Regions from separate parts of the Bradyrhizobium guangzhouense genome, predicted to be linked through region 1. Evidence: predicted binding sites of a transcription regulator. Region 1 holds the regulator's gene; each other region holds the start of a gene.
What was found. Region 1 encodes PhoB, which activates phosphate uptake and scavenging genes when phosphate is short. Its sites were predicted from a motif close to TGTCATNNANCTGTCAT; they were not measured.
Positions count from the first base shown of each region.

Region 1 (7,076 bases):
CGTCGCTCGATCGCCACTCCTCGCCGACCGCGAGACGCACGCGCGTCGGGATCTGCTCGGAGCGCAGGAAATATTCGTGGGCGGCGTCTTCCAGGCTGCCGCCGTCGAGCGCGACCAGGCCCTGGTAGCGGCTCATGTCCGGCCCCTGGTCGATGGTCATGGCGAGGTGGCCGCGGCCGAGCAAGGTGCCGGAATCCTTGGCATCACCGAGACGCGCGGCATCGAAGCGTGCATAGGCGCGCAGGCGATCCGGCGCCTGATAGTCCACCACCAGGAACGACACCGGCCCGTCCGTCTGGGCCTGCAGGATGAAGCGGCCCTCGAATTTCAGCGCCGAGCCGAGCAGCGTCGTCAGCACGATGGCCTCGCCGAGCAGCTTGCCGACGGGCGCGGGATAATCGTGCTTGGTCAGGATGTCGTCGAGCGCCGGGCCAAGGCGCACCAGCCGACCGCGCACGTCGAGCGCGTCGACCTCATAAGGCAGCACGGCGTCATCGACGGGAACCGCTGAAGGCGCGCGAACCGGGCCTTCAGGCCCGGCTTTCATGTCAGGGGATTGGGAAACCATGGCGCTTTATCTGGGGTCGGAGGGCGGAAATGGAAGGGGGCGCGGGCAACGCGCTCAGACGCGGCTTTGATTACGCAAACTGTACCGCAAACTCGATGTCGTCCTGGCGAAAGCCAGGACCCATAACCTCAAGGTGGAGTTGTGGCGCGAGACGGCAATGACCAATCTTCGCCAAACTACGGTCGGTGGTAATGGGTCCTGGCTTTCGCCAGGACGACGATTAACACCATGCGCGCCTTACTTCACCGCGTCGAAGCACCAGGCCAGAATGCCCTTTTGTGCGTGCAGGCGGTTCTCGGCCTCGTCGAACACGACCGATTGCGGACCGTCGATCACCTCGTCGGTGACCTCCTCGCCGCGATGGGCGGGCAAGCAGTGCATGAACAGCGCATCGGGCTTTGCCAGCGACATCAGCTTGGCATTGACCTGATAGGGCTTGAGCACGTTGTGACGGTGCTCGCCTTCCTTGTCGCCCATCGACACCCAGGTGTCGGTGACGACGCAATCGGCGCCCTTCACCGCGGCCTCGGGATCGGTGCCGAGCACGATCGGCGCATTGGTCGCCTTGATCCAGTCGCGCATCACCTTCTTCGGGGCAAGCTCCGGCGGCGTTGCGACATTGAGCTTGAACTTGAAGCGTTCGGCGGCATGAGCCCAGGACGCCAGCACGTTGTTGTCGTCGCCGGTCCAGGCCACGGTTCGCCCCTCGATCGGGCCGCGATGCTCCTCATAGGTCATGAGGTCGGCCATCACCTGGCACGGATGCGAGCGACGCGTCAGGCCGTTGATGACGGGTACGGTTGCATACGCCGCGAGCTCGAGTAGCGCCTCGTGGTTGAGGATGCGGATCATGATGGCATCGACATAGCGCGACAGCACGCGCGCGGTGTCGGCAATGGTCTCGCCGCGACCGAGCTGCATCTCGGCGCCGGTGAGCATGATGGGCTCACCGCCGAGCTGGCGCATGGCGACGTCGAACGAGACGCGCGTGCGGGTCGACGGGCGCTCGAAGATCATCGCCAGCGTCTTGCCTTCGAGCGGCCTGACCGGCTGATGCGCCTTCTGCTTCGCCTTCATGGCGGAGGAGGCCGCCAGCATGCTCTTGAGCTCCGACAGCGGCAGCTCGTTGATATCAAGGAAATGCTTGGGACCCTTGCTCATCAGCTTGCCGCCCGCTTGTTGCCTGACAGCGCCGTGCAGGCGCGTTCGAGCCTGATGACGCTGTCCTCGATCTCGGCCTCGGTGACGATCAAGGGCGGCAGGAAGCGCACGACATTGTCGCCGGCGCCGACGGTGAGCAGCTTCTCGTTGCGCAAGGCTGCGACCAGATCACCTGACGGCACCACGGCCTTGATGCCGATCAAGAGCCCCTCGCCGCGGATTTCGCTGACGATATCGGGGTGACGGTCGATCACGGAGGCGAGCTTCTGCTTGAGCAGCAGCGACATCTTCTGCACGTGATCGAAGAAGCCGGGCTTGAGCATGACGTCGAGCACGGCGTTCGCGGCCGCGATCGCCAGCGGATTGCCGCCGAAGGTCGAGCCGTGCGAGCCGGGGCCCATGCCGGCGGCCGCATCCGCCGTCGCCAGGATCGCGCCGATCGGGAAGCCGCCGCCGAGCGCCTTCGCCAGCGACATCACGTCTGGTGTGACGCCGGTGCGTCGATAGGCAAAGAGATCGCCGGTGCGGCCCATGCCGGTCTGCACCTCGTCGAAGGCGAGCAGCAGGCCCTTTTCGTCGCAGAGCTGGCGCAACGCCTTGAGGAAGGCCGATGTCGCCGGACGTACGCCGCCCTCGCCCTGGATCGGCTCGATCAGGATGCCGGCGGTGTGAGGACCGATTGCCTTCTTCACGGCTTCGATGTCGCCATGCGGGATCTGGTCGAAGCCCTCCATCGGCGGACCGTAACCTTCGAGGTATTTTGCCGAACCGGTCGCGGCCAGCGTCGCCAGCGTGCGGCCGTGGAAGGCGCCTTCGAAGGTGATGATGCGGTAGCGTTCCGGATGGCCCTTGGAGAAGTGATGATGGCGGACCAGCTTGATCACACCCTCCAGCGCTTCGGCGCCGGAATTGCAGAAGAACACGAAGTCGGCAAAGCTCTCGTTGCAGAGACGCGCAGCGAGCTTCTCGCCATCCGGGCTCTGGAACAGGTTCGACATGTGCCAGAGCTTCGTGGCCTGCTCCTGCAGCGCCTTGACCAGCGCCGGATGGGCATGGCCGAGCGCATTCACCGCCACGCCCGAGGTGAAATCGAGATAGCGATCGCCATTGGTTGCGATCAACCAGACGCCTTCACCGCGCTCAAAACCGATGTCGGCCCTGGCGAAAACGGGGAGCAAATGCGGCGTTGCGCTGTTGGTCATGACGGTCTCTTTGGTGGTCACTCAGGGTGTTTCGGACGGCCTGAACGCGCCTTGCGCAGCGCGTCATTTGGACCGGAAAACGAAACGTGCCGCCTTTTAAGGGCGGCACGCGCAACCATCTTATGCTTGGCAATACGGGTGTCAATGCCGCCCGGAAAGCCCCGCGAAATGCTGAATCCGTAGTCTTGCGGTGGCGATTTTGCGGGATTTTCGCCACGGAACATGTGGAAGCGAGTCGGCGGACTCTTGCGCGTGAGTCACGCCATATTGTAGCGTTTGGCTTGTCAGATACGACATCTCGTGCAGCGGTTCTGATCCCAAAAGTCCTCATGTACCGGCGTAAACGCCCGGGCGCATTTGGTGCGCCCGGCGAGCCTTAAGGGATTCTGGCGGCACGGGTTTTTCGAGGCTTAGGCATTCGTCGTGAGGCCCCATAGATGGCAGGCGCCGGCGAAGGAAAGGGTGCAATGACGGTTTTGACCTGGTCGGATGATCGTGTCGAGCAGCTGAAAAAGCTCTGGGAGGCCGGACTTTCGGCGAGCCAGATCGCCGCTGAGCTCGGTAACGTGACCCGCAACGCCGTGATCGGCAAGGTGCACAGGCTCGGCCTGTCCGGCCGCGCCAAGAGCCCCTCATCAGCAGCTCCCCGACCGCGCAAGGCACGTCCTGCGCAGCACATGATGCGGGTGAGCCGCCCCATCGCGCGCGGCAACACCGCGCTGGCGCAGGCCTTCGAGGTCGAGGTCGAGGCCGAACCGGTCACTTACGACAACGTGGTGCCGATGAGCCAGCGGCTGTCGCTGCTCGAATTGAACGAGGCCACCTGCCACTGGCCGGTCGGCGATCCCTCGAGCCCGGATTTCTTCTTCTGTGGCGGCAAGGCGCTGTCCGGCCTGCCCTACTGCGCCCAGCACTCGCGGGTGGCGTATCAGCCGGCCGCCGATCGCCGTCGCGCTCCGGCGAAGCCCGGCACGCGCTGAGCACAGCTCGAGACGACATCGTCCGGGATGATCGAGACAAAAAAAAGCGCGCCCCAAGGCGCGCTTTTTTGTTTTTCCTGCGCGTAGCTAGCTTGACGTCTGCTCGGCCTTCGCGAAGCGATCGTCGAGGGCGTAGCCGGCGCCGCGGACGGTGCGGATCGGGTCCTGCTCGCGGCCGAGATTGAGCAGCTTGCGCAGGCGGCCGATATGCACGTCGACGGTGCGCTCGTCGATATAGATGTCGCGACCCCAGACGCTGTCGAGCAGCTGCTCGCGCGAGAACACCCGGCCGGGATGCTCCAGGAAGAACTCCAGCAGGCGATATTCGGTCGGGCCGAGATCGATCGGCCGGCCCGAGCGCGCCACGCGGCGCTTCTCGCGATCGAGCTCGATGTCGCCGAAAGCCAGCACGGTCGCGAGCCGCTCGGGGCTGGCGCGCCGCAGCAGGCCCTTCACCCGCGCCAGCAGCTCGGGCACCGAGAACGGCTTGACGATGTAGTCGTCGGCGCCGGTTGCGAGGCCCCTGACACGCTCGCTCTCCTCGCCACGCGCGGTGAGCATGATGATCGGCAGCTGCTTGGTGTCGGAGCGCGCGCGCAGCCGCCGGCACAGCTCGATACCGGACAGGCCGGGCAGCATCCAGTCGAGCACGATCAGATCGGGGATGTGCTCCTTGAGGCGGGTATCGGCGTCGTCGCCGCGCATCACCGTCTCGACGTCATAGCCGTCGCCTTCGAGGTTGTAACGAAGCAGCTCGGTGAGAGCTTCCTCGTCCTCAACCACCATAATGCGTGCGCCCATGGGGTCGTCGCTCCTTGAGGATTCAGGTATTGGGGATCGTCGTGGCGAAGGTCGTCATGTCGCCTTTCGGCCGCTTGTCGGTGATGGCCTGGCCTTCGATCATGTAGAACACGGTCTCGGCGATGTTGGTGGCGTGGTCGCCGATCCGCTCGATGTTCTTGGCGCAAAACATCAGATGGATGCAGAACGAGATGTTGCGCGGATCCTCCATCATGTAGGTGAGGAGCTCGCGGAACAGCGAGGTGCAGATGGCGTCGACTTCCTCGTCGCCCTTCCACACCGCCATCGCCGCCGGCAGATCGTGCGCGGCATAGGCGTCGAGCACCGACTTGACCTGCTGCTGCACGAGGTCGGTCATGTGTTCGAGGCCGCGGAACAGCTTGAGCGGATGGAAATCGGTCTCCAGCGCCGCGACGCGCTTGCCCATGTTCTTGGCGAGATCGCCGATCCGCTCGAGATCGGTCGCGACGCGCATCGCGCCGACGATTTCGCGCAGGTCCACCGCCATCGGCTGGCGGCGGGCGATGGTGAGCACGGCGTGCTCCTCGATCCTCTTCTGAAGCGCGTCGATCTCGGCGTCGGTGTTGACGACGCGCTGGCCGAGCGCGACGTCGCGACGGATCAGTGCGTCGACGGAATCGACGATCATGCGCTCGGCGAGGCCGCCCATTTCCGCAACCGACCGTGTCAGTTCCTGGAGGTCGGTATCGAAAGCCTTTGCGGTATGTTCAGAACCCATGTCCGTCTCCTCAGCCGAACCGGCCGGTAATGTAATCCTGCGTGCGCCGGTCGGACGGCGACGTGAAGATCTTGCTGGTGTCGTCGAACTCGATCAGCTCACCGAGATACATGAAGGCGGTCTTGTCGGAAACGCGCGCCGCCTGCTGCATGTTGTGGGTGACGATCGCGATCGTATAGTTCTCCGACAGCTCCTGGATCAGCTCTTCGACCTTGGCGGTCGAGATCGGGTCCAGCGCCGAGCAGGGCTCGTCGAACAGGATCACCTCGGGCCGCACCGCGACGGTGCGGGCGATGCAGAGACGCTGCTGCTGGCCGCCGGAGAGCGACAGGCCGGACGCGTTGAGCTTGTCCTTGACCTCGTTCCACAGCGCGCCGCCGCGCAGCGCCTTCTCCACGCGGTCGTCCATCTCGGACTTCGAGATCTTCTCATAGAGGCGGATGCCGAAGGCAATGTTCTCGTAGATCGTCATCGGGAACGGCGTCGGCTTCTGGAACACCATGCCGACGCGGGCGCGCAGCAGATTGAGGTCCAGCTTGGGGTCGAGGATGTTGGTCTGGTCGAGCATCAGCTGACCGGTGACGCGCTGGCCGGGATAGAGGTCGTACATCCGGTTGAAGATGCGCAGCAGGGTCGACTTGCCGCAACCCGACGGGCCGATGAAAGCCGTGACGCGGTTGGTGCCGAGCGCCAGATTGATGTTCTTCAGGGCGTGGTGCTCGCCATAATAGAAGTTGAGGCTGCGCACCGTCACCTTGGCCGGGGCTTCCGGCAGCGGCTGCTGGGCATGCGGAAGCCCACCGGACGCGCTCATCGACACGGAAAGATCACTCATTTTGCGGTCCTCTCGGCGCCGAGAATGCGCGCGCCAATGTTCAGGGCTAGCACGGTCAGGGTAATCAGCAGCGCGCCGCTCCAGGCAAGCTGCTTCCAATAGGCGTAGGGGCTCTGGACGAAGTTGTTGATGGTCACGGGCAGGTTCGCCATCGTCTTGTTCAGGCTGAGGCTGAAGAACTGGTTCGACAGCGCGGTGAAGAGCAGCGGCGCGGTTTCGCCGGCGACGCGGGCGGTGGCGAGCAGCACGCCGGTGATGAGGCCGGAACGGGCGGCACGATAGGCGATCCGTTTGATCACCAGCGAACGCGGCAGGCCGAGCGCCGAGGCTGCCTCGCGAAGCGCGTTGGGCACCAGCGACAGCATGTCCTCGGTCGTGCGCAGCACCACGGGGATCACGATCACGGCGAGCGCGAGCGAACCTGCGATCGCCGAGAAGCCGCGCATCGGCACCACCACCGCGCCGTAGATGAACAGGCCGATGATGATCGAGGGCGCCGACAGCAGGATGTCGTTGATGAAGCGGATCACCGAGGTCAGCCTGTCGTTGCGGCCGTACTCGGCCAGATAGGTGCCGGCGAACAGGCCGAGCGGCGCGCCGATGCCGACGCCGATCACGGTCATGATCAGCGAGCCGATGATGGCATTGCGCAGGCCGCCTTCGGTCGAGCCCGGCGGCGGCGTGTCAGCGGCGAACAGGTCGAGGCTGAGGCCGGCCACCCCGTTATAGAGCAGCGTCATCAGGATCAGCGCGAGCCAGGTGACGCCGAAGGCGGCGGCGCCGATGCAGA
Region 1 is NZ_CP030053.1:6,896,149-6,903,224, forward strand. Features, by position in the region: gene XH91_RS32870 (Hsp33 family molecular chaperone) at 1-568, opposite strand, end outside; gene argF (ornithine carbamoyltransferase) at 806-1,729, opposite strand; gene XH91_RS32880 (aspartate aminotransferase family protein) at 1,729-2,931, opposite strand; gene XH91_RS32885 (GcrA family cell cycle regulator) at 3,399-3,911, shown strand; gene phoB (phosphate regulon transcriptional regulator PhoB) at 3,999-4,712, opposite strand; gene phoU (phosphate signaling complex protein PhoU) at 4,735-5,451, opposite strand; gene pstB (phosphate ABC transporter ATP-binding protein PstB) at 5,462-6,286, opposite strand; gene pstA (phosphate ABC transporter permease PstA) at 6,283-7,076, opposite strand, start outside.

Region 2 (7,076 bases), 2.7 Mb from region 1:
AGTGAAACCGCCGCCGGTGATGTGGGCGAGGCCCTTCACCGCACCGGTCTCGCGGATCGCCCGCAGGCAGGATTTGACGTAGAGCTTCGTCGGCGTCAGCAACGCGCCGCCAAGCGTCATGACAGGGGCAAACGGCGCCGGCGCCTCGAAGCCGAGGCCGGATTGTTCCACGATCTTGCGCACCAGCGAGAAGCCGTTGGAGTGCACGCCCGATGAGGCGAGACCAATCACGGCATCGCCCGCGGCGATGTCCTTGCGCGGCAACAGCGTGCCGCGTTCGGCGGCACCCACGGCAAAGCCGCCGAGATCGTAGTCGCCATCCTTGTAGAGGCCCGGCATCTCCGCGGTCTCGCCGCCGATCAGGGCACAGCCGGACTCGCGGCAGCCCTCGGCGACGCCTGCCACGATGGCGGCGGTGGCCTCCGGGTCGAGCTTGCCGCAGGCGAAATAGTCGAGGAAGAACAGCGGCTCGGCGCCCTGCACCACGAGGTCGTTGACGCTCATGGCGACGAGGTCGATGCCGATCCCGCCATGCAGGCCGGTGTCGATCGCGATCTTGACCTTGGTGCCGACGCCGTCGGTGGCCGCGACCAAGACAGGATCCTTGAAGCCGGCCGCCTTGAGGTCGAACAGGCCGCCGAATCCGCCGATCTCGGCATCCGCGCCCGGCCGTGCGGTGGCGCGCACCATCGGCTTGATCAGGTCGACCAGGCGGTTGCCCGCGTCGATATCGACGCCTGAATCGGCGTAAGTGAGGCCGTTTTTGCGGTCGGTCATGCCCGATTTCCAGTGGGTTTGCGGCTGGTTACGTCGAATTCCGGGGACGCGCAATGGCAAGCGTGGCGCCCCGCCCTATACTATGTAGAGATATCAACCGGTTCAGCCTCTTAGAGGCCGGATTCTAAGGTCAGGTCGGGTGCCGGGAAGCGCCGTGTGAGTATTCCGAACATCATTACCCTGGGCCGCATCATGCTGGTCCCGATCATCGTCTGGGCCATCGTGTCGAGCCAAATGGAGGTGGCGTTCGCCGTGTTCCTCATCGCGGGCATCAGCGATGCCGTCGACGGCTTTCTGGCCAAGCGCTTCAACATGACCAGCGAGCTCGGCGCCCTGCTCGATCCACTGGCCGACAAGGCGCTGCTGGTGTCGATCTACCTCTCGCTCGGCATCTGGGGCGACATCCCGCGCTGGATCGTGATCCTGGTGGTGTCCCGCGACATCATGATCGTCACCGCGGTGATCGTGTCCTGGCTGTTCGACAAGCCGGTCGAAATGAGGCCTTCCAAAGTATCCAAGCTGAACACAGCGGCACAAGTGGCTTATGCGGCGCTGGTGCTGGCCGCCCTCGCCTTCGGCTTCAAGCCGTCGCCGTATGATATGGTCCTGATAGGGCTCGTCACGGTGTTCACCCTGTCCTCGGTGTCGCTCTATCTCGTAGAGTGGCTGCGGCACATGAGCACGATCGAAGCCAAATGAGGGGGATGCGGCCCCGCAAAAGGCCAAGTCCCGATCAAATAAGTCTACCCTCGTCAGACAAGGCCGGCGCGCCGGCACGGAGCAAAGCAAGCGTGGCAGGCCGCGTTCATCCCCGACAATTGGCATTTTCGCTTCCGCATGCGGAGAGCCTCGGCCGGGACAATTTCCTCGAGGGCCCTGCCAATGCTGCCGGTCTTGCCTTGATTGACAGCTGGCCGGAATGGCCGAACCGGATCATGTGGCTTGCCGGCCCCGAAGGCTCCGGCAAAAGCCATCTCGCCGCGATCTGGGCCGAGGAATCAGGCGCTCGCTCCACTACGGCCAACGCGCTGAATGCCGCCGCCGTGCCCGGCGCGCTCGCGACCGGCGCGCTGGTGGTCGAGGATCTCAAGGCTGGTGATTTTGACGAGCGTGCGCTCTTTCATCTGATGAACCTCGCGCGCGAGGACGGCGCCTACGTGCTGTTCACCGGACGCGAGGCGCCCGCAGCGGTCGAGGTCGAGCTCCGCGACCTGCGCTCCCGGCTTCGGACGATCCCTGTGATTTCGCTCGCGCCACCGGATGACCAGCTTTTCCGCGGCCTGATCGTCAAGTTCTGCGCGGACCGCCAGCTTGCTGTGGACGAGGCTGTTGTGAGCTACCTCGCGACCCGGCTGGAGCGCTCCTCGGCCGCGGCACGGCGCGCGGTGGAACTGCTCGATAGCGAGGCGCTGCGGCTCGGCCGTCCCGTCACACGGGCGCTGGCCGCAGAGCTGCTTCGGGACGTTTAGACCTCCCATTGACGCTCCCCTTTGACCCGCTTGACGCGGCGCGGCGGCGGAACATCAATGTCATCGAAACGTCATCGCATTAACACATGCTCCCGCCGGTTTTGCGCGTAAGTCGCAAATTGGGGCGAAATGGATGGACCGACTTCTCATGGACTCCGCGCAAGCTATTGAAACGAAAGAAAAAGCCACGGAGACCGAGGGCCTGCCGGCGATCGCCTCAAGCCCCGAGCGATTTATCAATCGCGAGCTGTCCTGGCTGCATTTCAACCGTCGCGTCCTGGAGGAATCGGTCAACCCCAGCCACCCCATGCTGGAGCGGGTGCGATTCCTGTCGATTTCGGCAAATAACCTCGACGAGTTCTTCATGGTCCGCGTCGCCGGCATCAAGGCGCAGGTCCGCGAGGGCATTGCCGAGCGGGCGCCCGACGGACTGACCCCCTCTGAGCAGCTCGCGTTGATCAACCGCACGGTTTCACAGCTCGCCAGCGACCAGCAGGCGATCTGGCGCGAGCTGCGCGGCACGCTGGCCGACGTCGGCATCGTGCTTGTCGATGGCAAGGAGGTCACCAAGGCGGAACGGACCTGGCTCGAGGACTACTTCCTCAACAACGTATTCCCGCTACTGACACCGCTGGCGATCGATCCGGCCCATCCCTTCCCGTTCATCCCGAGCCTCGGCTTCACCATCGCGCTCCAACTCACGCGCGAGGCCGATGGCAAGCCGATGAATGCGCTGATCCGCATGCCCGGCAAGATCGATCGCTTCATCCGCCTGCCGGCCGAGGGCAAGGTCCGCCTGATCTCGCTGGAGCAGGCCACCAGCCTGTTCATCAACCGTCTGTTTCCCGGCTACAGCCTCCACGGCCAGGGCGCCTTCCGTATCATCCGCGACTCCGAGCTCGAAATCGAGGAAGAAGCCGAAGACCTCGTCCGCCTGTTCGAGACCGCGCTGAAGCGCCGCCGCCGCGGATCGGTGATCCGGCTCGAGATCGACGCCAAGATGCCGGAGGAGCTGCGCAGCTTCGTGCAGCACGCACTCTCGGCCGCCGACGACGAGGTATTCCTGGTCGACGGCGTGCTCGCCATGAACGAGCTCTCGCAGCTCACCAGGCTCGACCGGCCTGATCTCGAATTCACCCCTTACGTGCCGCGCCATCCCGAGCGCGTCCGCGAGCATGGCGGCGACATCTTCGCGGCGATCCGGCAAAAGGACCTGATCGTCCACCACCCCTACGAATCCTTCGACGTGGTGGTGCAGTTCCTGCAACAGGCCGCGCGCGACCCCGACGTCGTCGCGATCAAGCAGACGCTCTACCGCACCTCCAATAACTCGCCGATCGTGCGTGCGCTCGCCGAGGCTGCGGAAGCCGGCAAGTCCGTCACCGCGCTGATCGAGCTGAAAGCGCGTTTCGACGAAGAGGCCAATATCCGCTGGGCACGCGACCTGGAGCGCGCCGGCGTGCAGGTCGTCTACGGCTTCCTCGAACTGAAGACGCACGCAAAGCTCTCGATGGTGGTGCGCCGCGAGGGCGGCAGCCTCACCACCTACGTCCATACCGGCACGGGCAATTATCATCCGGTTACAGCGCGTATCTATACGGACCTGTCCTATTTCACCTCGGAGCCGACCATCGGCCGCGACGCCGCGCGCGTGTTCAACTTCATCACGGGCTATGCCGCGCCGAGTGATCTTGAAAAGATGGCTGTGTCGCCGCTGACCTTGCGCAAGCGCATCATCGAGCACATCCAGGGCGAGACCGAGCACGCCCGTCATGGCAAGCCCGGTGCGGTCTGGATGAAGATGAATGCGCTTGTCGACCCCGACATCATCGACGCGCTCTACGAGGCCTCACAAGCTGGCGTGCAGGTCGAGCTCGTGGTCCGTGGCATCTGCTGCCTGCGCCCCGGAATCCCCGGCCTGTCGGAGAATATCCGCGTCAAGTCGATCATCGGACGATTCCTGGAACACGGCCGAATCTACTGTTTCGGCATGGGCCAGGGCCTGCCGAGCGCGAAAGCGGCTGTGTATATCTCGTCGGCCGATATGATGCCGCGCAACCTCGACCGCCGTGTCGAGGTGCTGTGTCCGCTGCAAAATCCCACGGTGCATCAGCAGGTTCTCGAACAGATCATGGTCGCGAATCTGAAGGACAACGAGCAGAGCTGGCAATTGTTGCCGGACGGGTCCTCAACGCGTATGAAGACCGCGAAGGGCGAGGAGCCTTTCAACGTGCACAATTACTTCATGACAAATCCGAGTCTGTCTGGCCGTGGAAAGTCTCTCAAGGAATCCTCGCCGCGTCGTCTCACGCGCCGAAACGAACGCCATCAGCCCTGACCGGAGAACTTTGCCGTGAAACGGCCGCGCAAGCGTGGCGCTAGCGTCGCGGTCATCGACATCGGCTCCAACTCGGTTCGTCTCGTCGTCTACGAGGCGTTGGCACGGAGCCTGATTCCGATCTTCAACGAGAAGACGCTGTGCGGCCTCGGGCGCGAGGTGCAGAGCACGGGGCTGCTCGCGCCCGACGCCGTCGACAAGGCACTGACGTCTCTGAAGCGTTTTCGCGCGCTGTGCCGCGTGATGCAGGTCGGCCGCGTGTTCGCGATCGCGACCGCTGCGTGCCGCGATGCTTCCAACGGCCCCGACTTCATCGCGAAAGCCGAGCGCATCTGCGCGGTGAAGATCGAGATACTGTCAGGGCCGCGTGAGGCAAAACTGTCGGCGCTCGGCGTGATCTCGGGCATTCACCGTCCCGACGGCATCGTCGGCGATCTCGGCGGCGGCTCGCTCGAACTGATCGATGTGCGCGGCAACAGCGTGCGCAGCGGCGTGACACTGCCGCTTGGCGGCCTCGCGCTCCAAGACCTCGCTCATAAATCGCTCAAGCGCGCCGATCGCATCGTGCGCGAGGCGATCGACGATGTCGACCTGCTCACGGCCGGCCGCCGCCGTACCTTCTATGCAGTCGGCGGCACCTGGCGCGCGCTTGCGCGCATCCACATCATCCAGAGCGGCTATCCGCTCCAGGTGATGCACGGCTATTCCATACAAGCGGCCGAGGCGCTCGATTTTGCACGCCGCTTACGGCGCCTCGCCGCCGCCAACATGCTCGCCGACATCGAGGTCGTCGCGGATGCGCGGCGCCCGCTCCTCACCTATGCAGCGCTCGTGCTCGAGCACATCGTGCGCGTCGCAAAGCCGAAAACCATCGTGTTCTCGACCTTCGGCGTGCGCGAAGGCCTGCTGCACGAGAAGCTGCCGGAGACCGAGCGCAACAAGGACGGGCTGATCTGCGCGGCCGAGGAGTTGAACCAGCTGCTGTCGCGCTCGGCGAAGCACGCCCGCGAGCTGATTGCCTGGACCGATCGCCTCGCACGCGTGGTCAAGCTGCGCGAGACCGAGGAGGACCGCCGCCTGCGCCACACCGCCTGTCTTCTGTCCGACATCGGCTGGCGCGTCCATCCTGATCATCGCGGCGAGCAGACGCTGAGCCTCGTGGTCAACGCCAATTTCGGTGCGATCGACCATCGCGAGCGCGCCTTCGTCGGACTGTCGGTATTCTATCGCTATGCGGGCCTCAGCGAGGAGAACCAGCCGCCGCTGACCATGCAGGAATTGCTGACGCCGGCGCAGCTCGAGCGCGCCCGCCTGCTCGGCGCGGCGTTCCGCGTCGCGCATCTGATCTCGGCGGCGCGACCGGGTGTATTGCCGGCCACGCATTTTCGCAGCCAGGGCCGCAATCTGATGCTGGTGTTCGAGCACCGTCTCGGCGATCTCGTCGCCGATCGCGTCGGCAGCCGCTTCAAGCAGCTCGCCCGCCTGATCGGGCGCAGCGGCTCGATCGTGCGGCGGTAGTTCTCTTACTCGGCGGACGCCTTGGCGTGTGCGTCGGACGCTTCGAGCGCAGCGGCCTGCAGGCTGCGCCGGCGCCAGATCGAGCCGACCAGCAACACGACGACGACGCCGAGCGCGGCACAGAGATATTCGGCGCCACCACCGCCATGGGCGAATTGCGGCGGGACATGCAGAGTGCCGAGCATCTGGTCCAGCGAGACGCCGAACGGACCTTCGGCGAGGGAATGCAGCTTCGGTGCGATGCCGGGATCGGTCGCGATCACCTCGCCTGCGATCCAGCCGAGCAATGCCGCGCCAGCCCAGACCAGAATAGGCAGCTTCGTCAGCAGCGCCATAATCAGCGCCGCGCCGGCAACGATGAGCGGCACGCTGATGGCAAGGCCGAGCACCAGCAGCGGCACGCTGCCATTGGCGGCAGCGGCGACCGCAATGACATTGTCCAGGCTCATGACGATGTCGGCAACGACGACGATCTGCACCGCCTGCCACAGATGCGAGGCGGACTCGACGTCCTCTTCCTCGTTCTCCGGCACCAGCAACTTTGCCGCGATCACGATCAGCGCGAAGCCACCGACCAGCTTCAGGTACGGCAGCGCCATCAGGCTTGCGACGACGCCGGTGAAGATGATCCGCAGCAGCACTGCGGCGCCCGCGCCTAACACCATGCCCCACAGCCGGTGCCGCGGCTTGAGGCCGCGGCAGGCGAGCGCGATCACCAGCGCGTTGTCGCCGGAGAGCAGGATGTTGATCCAGATGATCTTGCCGACCGCGATCCAGAAGGTCGGCTCGGCCATCTCATTGCGGAACTGGGTGAAGAATGCCCCGATCGTGGCGGGATCGAAGATCTGCCCGAGCCAGTTCACAATGAGTCCCCTGTCGACTCGACCTATCGGCTGGTCAGCCGACGATCTCGTTGCCCGAGAAGAACTGCGCGATCTCGATCGCGGCGGTTTCCGGAGCATCCGAGCCGTGAG
Region 2 is NZ_CP030053.1:4,172,026-4,179,101, forward strand. Features, by position in the region: gene purM (phosphoribosylformylglycinamidine cyclo-ligase) at 1-777, opposite strand, end outside; gene XH91_RS20155 (CDP-alcohol phosphatidyltransferase family protein) at 934-1,476, shown strand; gene XH91_RS20160 (P-loop NTPase family protein) at 1,569-2,246, shown strand; gene XH91_RS20165 (RNA degradosome polyphosphate kinase) at 2,395-4,584, shown strand; gene ppx (exopolyphosphatase) at 4,600-6,102, shown strand; gene XH91_RS20175 (TerC family protein) at 6,108-6,965, opposite strand; gene ndk (nucleoside-diphosphate kinase) at 7,000-7,076, opposite strand, start outside.
Region 2: XH91_RS20165 (RNA degradosome polyphosphate kinase) is a predicted target of PhoB. The motif match lies at 2,305-2,321, and genes of this name have one in related genera.

Region 3 (7,076 bases), 3.4 Mb from region 1:
TTCTCCATGATGCGCGCGGCAATCTCGGCGCCGACGCCGCTCTGCGCCCAGCCCTCTTCCACCGTGACGGCACGCCCCGTTTTCTTGACCGAGTTGACGATGGTCTCGGTGTCCATCGGCCGCAGCGTGCGCAAATCGATCACCTCGGCCTCGATGCCCTCCTTGGCGAGCTCGTCGGCGGCCTTGAGCGCATAGGTCATGCCGTTCGACCAGGAGATGATGCTGACGTGGCTGCCGGCGCGCACGATGCGCGCCTTGCCGATCGGCACGATGAAGTCGTCCATCTTCGGCACTTCGCCGGTGTGACCATACAGCACCTCGTTCTCGAGGAAGATCACCGGATTGGGATCGCGGATCGCGGCCTTGAGCAGGCCCTTGTAGTCGGCGGCCGAGAACGGCGCGACGACCTTGAGGCCCGGGACGTTCGAGTACCAGGCCGAATAGTCCTGGCTATGCTGGGCGGCGACGCGCGCGGCTGCACCGTTGGGACCGCGGAACACGATCGAGCAGCCCATCTGGCCGCCGGACATGTAGAGCGTCTTGGCGGCGGAGTTGATGATCTGGTCGATGGCCTGCATGGCGAAGTTGAAGGTCATGAACTCGACGACCGGCTTCAGGCCCGTCATCGCAGCGCCGACGCCGACGCCGGCAAAGCCGTGCTCGGTGATCGGCGTGTCGATCACGCGCCTTGCGCCGAACTCCTGCAGCAGGCCCTGCGTCACCTTGTAGGCGCCCTGATATTCGGCGACCTCCTCGCCCATCACGAATACATCAGGATCGCGGCGCATCTCTTCGGCCATGGCGTCGCGCAGCGCTTCGCGGATGGTCTGCGTGACCATCTCGGTGCCGGCGGGCACTTCCGGATCGGGCGCGGCGACGGCCTGCGGCGCAGGTGCAGCCTTCGCCGCGGGCGATTCAGCCTTGGCAGCAGCGGGCGGAGCGGGCTCGGCAGCCTTCGCGGCCGGCGCAGGCGCCTTGGCAAGATCAGCAGCGCTCTCGCCATCCGCCAAAATGGTCGCGATCGGCGTGTTCACGGCAACGTCGGCGGTGCCTTCGGGGATCAGGATCTTGCCGAGCGTGCCCTCATCGGTCGCCTCGACCTCCATGGTGGCCTTGTCGGTCTCGATCTCGGCGATGACGTCGCCGGACTTGATCGTCTCACCCTCTTTTTTCAGCCATTTGGCGAGGTTGCCCTTTTCCATCGTGGGCGACAACGCGGGCATCAGCACTTGAATTGGCATATCGACTCCAAAGAAAGCTTGCGCGCGTTTTAGCGGTAAACGTCGGTCCAGAGCTCGGCGGCATCCGGCTCGGGATCATGCTGGGCGAAGTCGGCGGAGGCGTTGACGATGTCACGCACCTCGGCGTCGATCGCCTTGAGGTCGGCCTCGCTGACCTTGGCCGCAAGCAGGCGGTTGCGCACCTGCTCGATCGGATCCTGATCGTGGCGGACCTTCTCGACCTCCTCGCGCGTGCGATATTTTGCCGGGTCGGACATCGAATGGCCGCGATAGCGGTAGGTCTGCATTTCCAGGATGTAGGGTCCCTTGCCGGCGCGGCACCAGGCCGCCGCCTCTTCGCCCGCCGCCTTGACGGCGCGGACGTCCATGCCGTCGACCTGCTTGCCGGGAATGTTGAAGGAGACGCCGCGCTTGGAGAAATCCTGCTGCGCCGAAGCGCGCGAGACGGACGTACCCATGGCGTAGCGGTTGTTCTCGATGACGTAGATCACCGGCAGCTTCCAGAGCTCCGCCATGTTGAAGCTCTCATAGACCTGGCCCTGGTTGGCCGCGCCGTCGCCGAAATAGGTGACGCTGACATTGCCATTGCTGCGATAATTGTTGGCGAAGGCAAGACCGGTCCCGAGCGAGACCTGCGCGCCGACGATGCCGTGGCCGCCGTAGAAGTGCTTCTCCTTGCTGAACATGTGCATGGAGCCGCCCTTGCCCTTGGAATAGCCGCCGCGGCGGCCCGTGAGCTCGGCCATCACGCCGTTGGCATCCATGCCGGTCGCAAGCATATGACCGTGATCGCGATAGCCGGTGATGACCTGATCGCCCTCCTTCAGGGCCATCTGCATGCCGACCACCACGGCCTCCTGGCCGATATAGAGATGGCAGAAGCCGCCGATCGCACCCATGCCATAGAGCTGGCCGGCCTTTTCCTCGAACCGCCGGATCAGGAGCATGTCACGGAGCGCCTTCAGCTCCTGCTCCCTGGTGAACTCCGGGGGCGAACCGCCGTTGGTTTTGTCTTGCTCAGCGCTTGCGGCGGCTTTCTTCGGTGCGGCCATGGGAATTCCGGGTCAGAGAAATCTAGGTCCTCTCTAACCCAACTCATCAGCGGGTGAAAGCACCGCAGCAGCATGGCACGACTTTCATTATGCCGCACTGCAACGTGGCCGAAATTTTGCAAAACCTTTGGCGCTGATCAGGCAACATTCGCTCCTCGCCTGCGAGAGCTCTGCACGCAGACGAGGCAACGACATCGGACACGCATATCTCGGGCGATGCGTGTCCGATTCGAAAGGCCGAGCTTACCAGCCCAGCTCGCGCAAATACGCCGCGCGGGCAGCAACACCGGTGTACGTGAAGTCGGTGAAAACGCCATCGACGCCAAGCCGGAAAAATTTGAGATATTCCTGGGCCGGATCGGCGTGATAGTCGGCCGCGAGATATTTCTTCTCGTTACGGAACGTGAAGACGTGGACGAACAGGCCGAGCTTATGCGCATCGGCAATCAGGCTGGTCGCCTCCTGCGTCGAAGCCTCCGGTGTCGATCCCTTGTAGGGCGAGCCGTCGGCATTGGTGTCCTTCCACGAGGCCACCTTCACCGGAACGATATAGGCCTTCCACGGACCGATGCCGTCGGCGTAGGTCTTGATCTCGGCCAGGCCCTCGGGCGTCAGCATCGCATCGTACAGACGCGCATCGCCCGCAACCGTCCAGTCGAACGGACGGGAATTGGTGATGTTGTTGAGCAGCACCCTGCCGGTCTTGAAGTCGATGCCATTGCCGTCGATGAGCTGGACCTGCCGGGTCTGAAGGCCGTGGCTGCGCATGTATTTCAGGCTGCCGGGCTCGAAGCTCTGGACGAAGATGGGCGCGTCCTTGGTGTTGAGGCCGTTGTCGTTGATGATCTTGATCAGGGCATCTTCCAATGGACGGCTGCCCGGCGCGCCACAGCCATTGGCGATCGCCTGGGCATTGTTCCAGGTCGGGTTCTTGGTTTCCGGATAGACCAGGATGGGACGCCCCGTTTCCTTGCTCTTGGCCTTGGCGATGTCGAGGATGTCCTGGAAGCTGATGACGGGGAATATGCCGTTGAAGATCTTCGGCCGCTCGTTGGCTGCGTCATAGGTGGTGCCGCCGATCCACTGCTTCAGCTCGGCCGTGGTGAAATCGGTGATCGACCAGTCGTTGGTGTGATCCTCACCGTCGACGATCAATGACTTCAGCACCGATTTGGGATCGGCGGGATCGGTGAGATCGACGAGGTAGTCGGTCGGCGTGCCGGCGGCAGCCGGCGCCTTGACGCGCACGCCCGGCACGGTGCGCTTGCGGGCCGCGACGACCGGGTTGGTCTTCGCGACTTCGGCGACATTGGTGTTGTCGGCCAGCCAGGGGTTGTGGCGCGCGACCAGGACGCAATCCTTGGTGAGGTGCAGGTCTTCTTCGAGCGCGTCGGTTCCAAGCGCGGCAGCGAGTTCGTAGGAGGCCTCGGTCTCCTCGGGCACCAGCCCCGGCACACCACGATGTCCGAGGATCAGCGGCGCCTTTCCGTCGACGGTCTGGAAGGGCTTTGCGCTCGCCGGGGCGGTCTGCGCGAAGGCCAGGGACGGCGCAAGCGACGCCATGGCCGCCATGCCGAGCAGCATCGCTCCGACATGTATCTTTCGCCGCAAGGGATTGGTCGTCATGGCCGCGCCTCCGTTCGTGCCTGGCATCGCGTCGTCGCGATCGGGCTGTCGTCTTGTCTCAATTCTCTGACAGACGGATGACGTTGGGGGCAGCGATCGCCGATCTGCACAGGCGGCGTCGCCATGACGCCGCCTGTGCACGTGCGATCAGAAGAAACCGAGCTTCTTCGGGCTGTAGCTAACCAGCAGGTTCTTGGTCTGCTGATAGTGATCGAGCATCATCTTGTGGGTCTCGCGACCGACGCCCGACTGCTTGTAGCCGCCAAAGGCGGCATGAGCGGGATAGGCGTGGTAGCAATTGGTCCAGACCCGGCCGGCCTGGATCGCCCGACCGAAGCGGTAGCAGCGATTGGCATCGCGACTCCAGACGCCTGCCCCAAGGCCGTAGAGCGTGTCGTTGGCGATCGCGAGCGCTTCGTCATCGGTCTTGAAGGTCGTCACCGAGACCACGGGCCCGAAGATCTCCTCCTGGAAGATCCGCATTTTGTTGTTGCCTTCGAACACCGTCGGCTGGACGTAGAAGCCGCCGGTGAGATCGCCGCCGAGCTCGGCGCGTCCGCCGCCGGCCAAAACCTTGGCGCCCTCCTGCTTGCCGATGTCGATATAGGACAGGATCTTTGCGAGCTGCTCGCTGGAGGCCTGCGCACCGATCATGGTGTCGGCCGCACGCGGATCGCCCTGCTTGATGGCGGCGACGCGCTTGAGCGCTCGCTCCATGAAGCGATCGTAGATGTCGGCATGCACCAGCGCACGGCTCGGACAGGTACAGACTTCACCCTGGTTCAGCGCGAACATGACAAAGCCTTCGATCGCCTTGTCGAAGAAATCGTCGTCCTCGGCGGTGACGTCCTTGAAGAAGATGTTCGGCGATTTGCCGCCGAGCTCGAGCGTTACGGGGATCAGGTTCTGGCTGGCATATTGCATGATCAGCCGGCCCGTCGTGGTCTCACCGGTGAAGGCGATTTTCGCGATGCGCGGGCTGGAGGCGAGCGGCTTGCCAGCCTCCAGGCCAAAGCCGTTGACGATGTTGAGCACACCCGGCGGCAGGAGATCGCCGATGATCTCGGCCCAGACCATGATCGAGGCCGGCGTCTGCTCGGCGGGTTTCAGCACCACGCAATTGCCGGCGGCAAGGGCTGGCGCAAGCTTCCAGCATGCCATCAGCAAGGGGAAGTTCCAGGGGATGATCTGGCCGACGACGCCGAGCGGCTCATGGAAATGATAGGCGATGGTGTCGTGGTCGATCTCGCCGATCGAACCTTCCTGCGCGCGGACGACGCCGGCGAAATAGCGGAAGTGGTCGATGGCCAGCGGCAGGTCGGCCGCGCGGGTCTCGCGGATCGGCTTGCCGTTGTCCCAGGTCTCGGCGACGGCGAGCCGCTCGAGGTTCTCCTCCATGCGGTCGGCGATGCGATTGAGGATCGCCGCGCGCTCGGCGACGCTGGTGCGTCCCCAGGCCGCCTTGGCGGCATGGGCCGCGTCAAGGGCCGCTTCGACGTCCTGCGCGTCGGAACGCGCGATCTTGCAGACGACCTTGCCGGTCACCGGCGAGGCGTTGTCGAAATATTTGCCCGAGATCGGCGCCACGAACTTGCCGCCGATGAAATTGTCGTAGCGTTCGGCGAACGGGCTTTGGGTGACGCCGAGGAATTCCACCTTGTTCATTGATCACTCCCGATGTTGATGTTTGCGCTAATCGTCGTGTGTTCACGACTTGCGCCAACGATCTCGCGGGACGTGTTTTCTGTCAGCCCGGTGGGATGCGATGGCCGGATGGACCTGTCGCAGAACTGCGACAGTCAGTGCTTCAGCTCGAACCGCTTCAGCTTCCGGTGCAGCGTGGCGCGGCTGACGCCGAGGGCCTTGGCGGCGGCCGACACATTGCCGCCGGCGCGGAGCAGCGCCCGTTGCAACACCGCGCGCTGACCGCCGGCAAGGTGATCATCTGCAGGTTCGCCGCCGAGGAGATCAGCCGCGGGAACCGGCTGCAGCGCCCTGCCCGGCGCGATCCCGAGTCCTGCTCGGGCGGTGCGGGTCGCGCCGATTACCAGATCGTCCGCATCGACGGCGACAAGGCCGATCGACTGGCCGTCCGGTCCTTGCGTCAGCACGATGCGGGCATGGGCAAAGGCGCGGCGAAACAGGTCGGCCTCGATGCGCCTCGCCGCCTCGGCCGCAGCCAGCGCGATCAGACTGGAGAACGCGTCGGTGCGGTCGGCACGGCAGGAGGAGACATCGAGCACGCCGGCAAAGGCCGCCTCGTGATCGTAGATCGGAACGGCGGTGCAGCTGAGCAGCGTATTGCGGGTGAAAAAATGCTGGTCGCGATCGATCGTCAGCGGCCGCTGCTCGACGACGCAGGTGCCGATGCCATTGGTGCCCTCATGCTCCTCGCTCCAGAGCGCGCCGGTCCACAGACCCCAGGATTGAAATGTCGCATCGTCCGCCGGTGTGCCGCGGCGATCGACCGGCACACCGTCGCCATCGGCGAGCAGCACGCAACAGCCGGCCGCACCGACCGCCTGATAGAGCCGGTCCATGGCGCCTTGCGCGGCGGCGAGCAGCGGCGCGATGCGCTCGCGCGCCTGCCGCAGCTCGACATCGCTCAGCCGCCGCGGCGCGCTGTGGCCGGAAGGATCGAGATGATGCAAGCGGGAGGAACGGCGCCACGAGGCCACGAGCGCGGACCGAGCCGCCTGGCCTGATGCAATGGCGGCTTCGACACGAGCCGCGTGATGCCGGGGCATTGACCCATCCATCACCGTTTCCTCCGACAAGCAGTCTAGGCGGCGCTCCGCGCAACCCGATTGATCTCCGTCAACCTTTGGCACCGTGCCGGGACAAGGCATGCCCCTCTCGCCCTGCCAACGTCAAGGCGGCGGTCCGGGCGGCAATCTACGACCTTGGTAATAGTTGCGGCTCGCGCGGCTTATTTCGAATGCTGCGGAAAGCGCTAGTTCTGCGGGATCATCCGAATTAGATCGTGCGGATTGACATAGTCGAGCTGGAACCGGGCCTGCTCGTCCAGCATGTCGGGGTCGATTTTCTCGGTGCGCAGCAACGACACGCGCTGCTCGTTGCGGGTACGCTCACGCTTGAGCTGGGCGAGCTCGCTGGTCAGCGCAATGATCTCCTGGTCGAGCTCCTGGCGGGCATT
Region 3 is NZ_CP030053.1:3,493,314-3,500,389, reverse strand. Features, by position in the region: gene XH91_RS16895 (pyruvate dehydrogenase complex E1 component subunit beta) at 1-1,241, opposite strand, end outside; gene pdhA (pyruvate dehydrogenase (acetyl-transferring) E1 component subunit alpha) at 1,271-2,293, opposite strand; gene XH91_RS16885 (glycerophosphodiester phosphodiesterase family protein) at 2,537-3,919, opposite strand; gene adh (aldehyde dehydrogenase) at 4,067-5,584, opposite strand; gene XH91_RS16875 (helix-turn-helix domain-containing protein) at 5,719-6,678, opposite strand; gene XH91_RS16870 (FtsB family cell division protein) at 6,873-7,076, opposite strand, start outside.
Region 3: XH91_RS16885 (glycerophosphodiester phosphodiesterase family protein) is a predicted target of PhoB. The motif match lies at 3,986-4,002, and genes of this name have one in related genera.

Region 4 (7,076 bases), 400 kb from region 1:
CGCCCCTGGGCGTCTCCACCGAAACCGAGCCCAGCGCGCGGGACATCGCGGCCATCATCGGCCAGATCAAGGCCCAAAAAATCCCGGCCGTTTTCCTGGAAAATATCAGCGATGACCGCCTGATCCGGCGGATCGCGGCCGAGACCGGCGCCAAGGTCGGCGGGACCCTGATTTCGGACGGTTTGACCGGCGAAAAGGGGCTTGCACCCACTTACATTGATATGGTCAGGCACAATATAAAGGCCCTGACCAGCGCGCTTGACCATTAGGGCAGGGGCCACCCCCGTCGGGGCGACCCCGCCTCGCGTCGCGCGACCAGCCTACGTCCGGAGTTGTTATGTCTGAAGCGACCGCCCAGAAAATTCCCGTGACCGTCCTGACCGGCTATCTCGGTGCCGGCAAGACCACGCTCTTGAACCGCATCCTGTCGGAGAACCACGGCAAGAAATACGCCGTCATCGTCAACGAATTCGGCGAGATCGGCATCGACAACGACCTCATCATCGGCGCCGATGAGGAGGTGTTCGAGATGAACAATGGCTGCATCTGCTGCACCGTGCGCGGCGACCTCGTCCGCATCATGGACGGCCTGATGAAGCGCAAGGGCAAGTTCGACGCCATCATCGTCGAGACCACCGGTCTTGCCGATCCGGCGCCCGTGGCCCAGACGTTCTTCGTCGACGAGGACGTGCAGAAGAACGCCCGCCTCGACGCGGTCGTCACCGTTGCCGACGCCAAATGGCTGTCCGATCGGCTCAAGGACGCGCCCGAGGCCAAGAACCAGATCGCCTTTGCCGACGTCATCGTGCTGAACAAGACCGATCTCGTCACCAAGGGTGAGCTCGCCGAGGTCGAGGCCCGCATCCGCGGTATCAACCCCTATGCCAAGCTGCATCGCACCGAGCGCTGTTCGGTGGCGCTGGCCGACGTGCTCGATCGCGGCGCGTTCGACCTCGACCGCATCCTCGACATCGAGCCCTCCTTTCTGGAGGCTGACGATCATGACCACGACCATGATCATCATCACCATCACGGCCACGATCATGATCACCACCATGATCACGGTCACGGCCTGAAGCACTATCACGACGAGGACATGCAATCGCTGTCGCTCAAGACCGATAAGCCGCTCGATCCGAACGTCTTCATGCCCTGGCTCCAGAACCTGGTGCAGGTCGAGGGCGGCAAGATCCTGCGCTCCAAGGGCATCCTCGCCTTTCACGACGACGACGACCGCTACGTTTTCCAGGGCGTCCACATGATGCTGGAGGGCAACCACCAGCGGAAATGGAAGGAGGGCGAGAAGCGCGAAAGCCGCCTCGTCTTCATCGGCCGCGAATTGCCCGAGAAGGCCATTCGCGAAGGTTTCGAGAGCTGCATCGTCTCGTGATGAAAGAGTTCACGCCGGCCCCCGATTCCGCCTCGATCGTCTCCGTCACCGACCGCGTCAAGCCTGTGACGCTCGGCATGGGCGTGACCTCGGTGCATTTTCTTGGCCCTCGCGCCGCCTTCGTCGGCGGCGAGGAGAGCGTCGCGTTTGTCGACGACAAGGGCGAGGTCACCACGATTGCCGTGCACAGCGGCGGCATTCTCTCGGCTGCCTCCGACGGCAAGCGCCTCATCATGGGCGGTGACGACGGCAAGGTCGTCGCGCTCGACGCCAAGGGTGAGGTGACGCTGCTTGCCACCGATCCGAAGCGGCGCTGGATCGATGCGGTGGCGCTGCATCCCGACGGGGCTTATGCCTGGTCGGCCGGCAAGACCGCGACCGTCAAGAGCGGCAAGACTGACGAGAAGTCGCTCGACGTGCCCTCGACCGTCGGCGGTCTCGCCTTCGCGCCGAAGGGCCTGCGGCTTGCGATCGCGCATTACAACGGCGCCACGCTGTGGTTTCCGAACATGGAAGGCTCGGCCGAATTCCTGCCCTGGGCCGGTTCGCATCTCGGCGTCACCTTCAGCCCTGATAACAAGTTTCTGGTCACCTCGATGCACGAAGCGGCCCTGCATGGCTGGCGGCTCGCCGACAACAGGCACATGCGCATGACCGGCTATCCCGGCCGCGTCCGTTCGATGTCCTGGAGCGCCGGCGGCAAGGGGCTCGCGACCTCGGGTGCCGACACCGTCATCATCTGGCCGTTCGCCAGCAAGGACGGCCCGATGGGCAAGGAGCCCGCGATGCTCGCGCCGCTGCAGGCGCGCGTCGCGGTGGTGGCCTGCCATCCGAAGAACGACATCCTGGCCTGCGGCTACAGCGACGGCACGGTGCTGATGGTGCGGATGGAGGACGGCGCCGAAATCCTGGTCCGCCGCAACGGCACGCCGCCGGTGGCCGGGATGGCCTGGAATGCCAAGGGCACGCTGCTGGCCTTCGCCGACGAAAATGGGGACGGCGGGCTGCTGGAGCTTTGAACTGTCATGGTTCCGGCCGTATAGGGACTCATGCGTTTTCTGACGACCTTCCAGCTTGCCGACTTCGCCGACACGCTCATCAGCCTGTTCACGGCCTTCGTGCTGGGCACGCTGATCGGTGCCGAGCGGCAATATCGCCAGCGCACCGCCGGCCTGCGCACCAACGTGCTGGTCGCGGTTGGCGCTGCGGCCTTCGTCGATCTCGCCATGCATCTGGACGGCGCCGACGGCGCTGTGCGCGTGATTGCCTATGTCGTCTCCGGCATCGGCTTCCTGGGAGCCGGCGTCATCATGAAGCAGGGTATGGACGTGCGTGGCCTCAACACGGCGGCGACGCTGTGGTCCTCGGCCGCCGTCGGCTCCTGCGCCGGTGCCGACATGGTCGCGCAGGCCGCGGCGCTCACCGTGTTCGTCATCGCCGGCAACACGATGCTGCGCCCGCTGGTCAATGCCATCAACCGCATCCCGCTGAATGAAAGGGCGTCGGAAGCGACCTATTACTTCAAGCTCGCGGTCGCGACCGACGCCTTGCCCGACATGCGCGACCGCCTCATCGACAAGCTCGAGGCCGCCAAATATCCGGTGGCCGACGTCGATGTGGCCGAGATCGGCGATGACGACCTGCTGGAGATCGTCGCCAAGCTGGTGGCGACCGCGGTCGATCCGAACGAACTGAACGCGGTGGCAACTGATCTCCAGCATCTGCCCGGCGTCCGCCACGCCACCTGGGAGGTCAGCACCACGGAATAGGCGTGGCGCTTTGGCGCGGGAACAGCGGTTCCCGCTGTGTCGGGCGCGGAACCGCAATGGTGCGACTTCGTTGATCCACCGGACAAAGGCGGTGATCGACATGACCGGCCAGAACGACAAGCAAAATCTGAAGCTCGACCTGACGATTGCCTGTGCGCTCTTCGCCGCGGGCGTCGTGGTGTCCGTGGTGTCGCTGGCCCAGATCCGCGCGGAGAGCCGGACGGAGCTGGCGCAGGCAACCCAGCCGCTCCAGGGCACGCCTTCCGACGATCAGACCAGGACGCCCGCCGAGGCAAAACCCGGCGGCGAGCGGCCGACCACGCCGGCCCCCGAGCCCGCCCGTCCGGATCCGCAGACGCAGGGCGCTGCCGGTGCAGCCAAGCCGGCATTGCCGCCGGCCCCGGCCGAAAAGATCGCGCCCCCGCTCGAGAAGAAGTAGGTCTCTCTGTCATTCCGGGGCGCGCGAAGCGCGAGCCCGGAATCCATTTGTCCTTACGCTCTGCCGCCGGATGGATTCCGGGCTCGACGCTGCGCGTCGCCCCGGAATGACGGGCGAGCAGAGGCGAGCCTCAGCGCACCAGAACATTGCTAACCTGCCGGGGATCGCTGATGTCGATATCCTGCGGGAACAGACCCGGACGATCCGTCAGCCGCGCATTCTGACGCGTATGTGACGATCGATGCCGATTTTACGATCTCGCCTCGGCGCGCGGCTCGCTCCATAATCTGTCGAACCAACGACAGATGGGGCTCCCATGAAGATCGAGGACGTTCGCCGTAACGCTTATTCGATGCCGCTCACCAACCCGTCATTCCCGCCGGGGCCGTATCGCTTTTTCAACCGCGAATATTTCATCATCACCTACAGGACCGATCCCGAAGCCCTTGCCGCCATCGTGCCCGAGCCGCTCGAGGTGGCGGAGCCGGTGGTGAAATACGAATTCATCCGCATGCCCGACTCGACCGGCTTCGGCGATTACACCGAGACCGGGCAGGTGATCCCGGTCCGCTTCAAGGGTGAGCTCGGCGCCTATACCCATGCGATGTATCTCGACGACGAAGGCCCGATCGCCGGCGGCCGCGAGCTATGGGGCTTTCCGAAGAAGCTGGCGCGGCCGAAGATCGAGGTCGAGAGCGACGTGCTGGTCGGCTCGCTGCATTATGGCTCGGTGCTCTGTGCCTCCGCCACCATGGGCTACAAGCACCGCAAGGTCGACCTCGACGCGGTGCTGCAGCCGATGAAGGCACCGAACTTCATCCTGAAGATCATCCCGCATGTCGACGGCAGCCCGCGGATCTGCGAGCTGGTGCGTTTCCATCTCGAGGACATCACGCTGAAGGAAGCCTGGACCGGCCCCGCCGCGCTCGGCCTGTTTCCTCACGCGCTCTGCGATGTCGCCCGGTTGCCGGTGCGCGAGGTGGTTTCGGCGCTGCACTTCAAGGCGGACCTGACGCTCGGGCTCGGCAGCGTGGCGTTCGACTACATGGCCAGGTAATTTGGCGAGGCGATGCGAGAGGGCGGGGCGCGGCATGGCGCGCCCGGCCCTCGGCTATTAATGCGCCGCGCTATCAGGCAAGAGCGCCGCAAACGCCTGATCGAGCGCGGTGTCGGCCTTCGCGAGCTTGTCGCGCTGCGCGGCGAGCCAGACCTTGTCGGCATCGAGGCGCTGCTGGGCCGCCTTGAGCATGCGTGCAGTCTCCTCCGGCTGCGGACCGCCGACGCCCTTGGTGTGCGTCACGATCCAGTCCGGTGACATCACCTCCCTGAATTCGGCCTCGCTCATCGGAAAGGGCCTCTCCGGCATGTTGAATTTGGCAAGCGTCTTGGCGAAGAGGTCGGTCACTTCGTTGAACGGGATGGTCTTCGGCGTGAGATCCAGCGGCCTGGCATAGCTGACCATTTGTGATGCAAAGCCATGCCCGACGCGGAACGGGATTTGATGCGCCTGCAACAGCAGCTCGGCGAGGTTCATGGTCGAGGTCCAGTCGCTCTCCAGCTCTTCCTTGGCGCGGGCCTTGTTGACCACGATCGCATCGAACACCCGGCCGGTGGCGGTGACCATCTTGATCGCACGCGGGAATAGTCCGAGGTCCTCGGACTCGGACTTGTAATCGACCATGCCCGACACGACGTTGTGAGCGCGGATCGACACCGCCGTCGACAGCCCCACCACATCCGAAGCGGCGATCCTTGCCTGCATGATCAGACCCGGATTGCGCTTCTGCGGCATCGAGCTGCTGGTGTAGGTCGAGCCCTCCTGCAGCAAGAGCCACGGTCGCACCTCGGCGTATTGCGTATGCAGGTCCTGCATCATCGCGCCGATGCGGATGGCGGCCGAATTGGCGATGGCGGTGGCCTCGAGCTGGTTGTCGAACGGGATCACCTGGTTGGCATCCATGGAATTCTCGACGATGCCGTCAAAGCCGAGCAGCTGCGCGAGGCGCGTGCGGTTCAGCGGCCAGATCGAATCGGACATGACGCCGACGCCCATCGGACTGAGGTTGAGGCGGCGATAGGCCTCGCTGACGCGCTGCTGGTCGCGCTCGAAGGATTCCTCATAGGCCAGCAGGTAATGACCATAGGTGATCGGCACCGCCTGCACGCCGTTGGTGTAGCCGGGCATCAGCGCATCGAGATTGTCGGCCGCCTTGGCGAGCAGCTTGGCACGCAGGCCGAGCAGCGCGTCGGCAAAATCCAGCGTCTGGTTACGCAGCTTGGCAGCGCGAAAGGTCGCGTACATGTCCTGGCGGCTGCGCCCGGCGTGGATGACGGAGGCCTCCTCGCCGACCTTGTCGGTCATGATCTTCTCGATCTGAAGGACGTCGCTCGGGCGCTTGCCATCGGGCTCACGCGCCTGGCGGATCGTGTAGTCCACGCCGGTGGCAATCAGTTGGCCGATATTTTTCGGGAAGATGCCTTCCTCCACCAGCATCACGGTGGACGCCTTGTTGATCTTGTTGAGCCAGTAGAACTGGTCCTCTGCTGCGTCGGATTTGCTGGTCGAGGGCTGCGCGCCGCTGGGAGCGTTGGCGCCGATCTTGGCGGCGTTTTCGTTGCATTCCTGCGTGGTCTTGCAGGGTAACTGACCGGTGTCCGCGGCCAATGCGTGGGACGCGATCAGGAGGCTGAGGCCTCCCGCGATACAGGCGATAAGTTTCATGCGGAGCTCCCGGTTGCCGTGCGACCGGGCGGTTGGTTAGCATCCGGGCTGACGGAAGGCTATTAGCCTCCCGTTCATTGCGGCCCGGACAGGTGCGCCCCTCAGCGCACCTGAAGATTCCTGAACTGCCAGGGATCGCCGGTTGGGCAGATTTCACACAATGCCATAATGCCACTGTTTTGCCCGACGTCGCAAGTGGATTTCGAAAAAACAGAATGGCGGCGTGCCGGCCGATGCCGGCTACTGTGCATGGGGTTGTTTTCGCTGTTTGCGTCAGCGAGCCGCGCTCAGCGCACCAGGATATTCCGGAACTGCCAGGGATCGCTGGTGTCGATATCCTCAGGGAACAGGCCCGGACGGTCCGTCAGCGGCGTCCACTCGGTGTAAAAACCCTTCACCGGGCCGAGATACGGCAGCTGGATTTCCAAGAGGCGATCGAAGTCCATCTCGTCGGCTTCGACGATGCCTTCCCTGGGGTTCTCCAGCGCCCACACCATGCCGCCGAGCACGGCGGAGGTCACCTGCAGGGCGGTGGCGTTCTGATAGGGGGCGAGTGCGCGGGTCTCTTCGATCGAGAGCTGCGAGCCGAACCAGTAGGCGTTGTTGTCGTGCCCGAACAGCAGCACGCCGAGCTCGTCGATGCCGTCGACGATCTCGTCCTCTTCGAGGATGTGGTGCTTCTCCTGCATCTTGCCGGCGCGGCCGAACAGCTCATGCAGCGACAGCACGGCGTCGTCGGCCGGATGGTAGGCGTAG
Region 4 is NZ_CP030053.1:6,494,542-6,501,617, reverse strand. Features, by position in the region: gene XH91_RS30990 (metal ABC transporter substrate-binding protein) at 1-269, shown strand, start outside; gene XH91_RS30985 (CobW family GTP-binding protein) at 338-1,390, shown strand; gene XH91_RS30980 (WD40 repeat domain-containing protein) at 1,390-2,409, shown strand; gene XH91_RS30975 (MgtC/SapB family protein) at 2,440-3,159, shown strand; gene XH91_RS39110 (hypothetical protein) at 3,260-3,598, shown strand; gene XH91_RS30965 (acetoacetate decarboxylase) at 3,915-4,655, shown strand; gene XH91_RS30960 (lyase family protein) at 4,713-6,320, opposite strand; gene XH91_RS30955 (homospermidine synthase) at 6,608-7,076, opposite strand, start outside.
Region 4: XH91_RS30965 (acetoacetate decarboxylase) is a predicted target of PhoB. The motif match lies at 3,819-3,835, and genes of this name have one in related genera.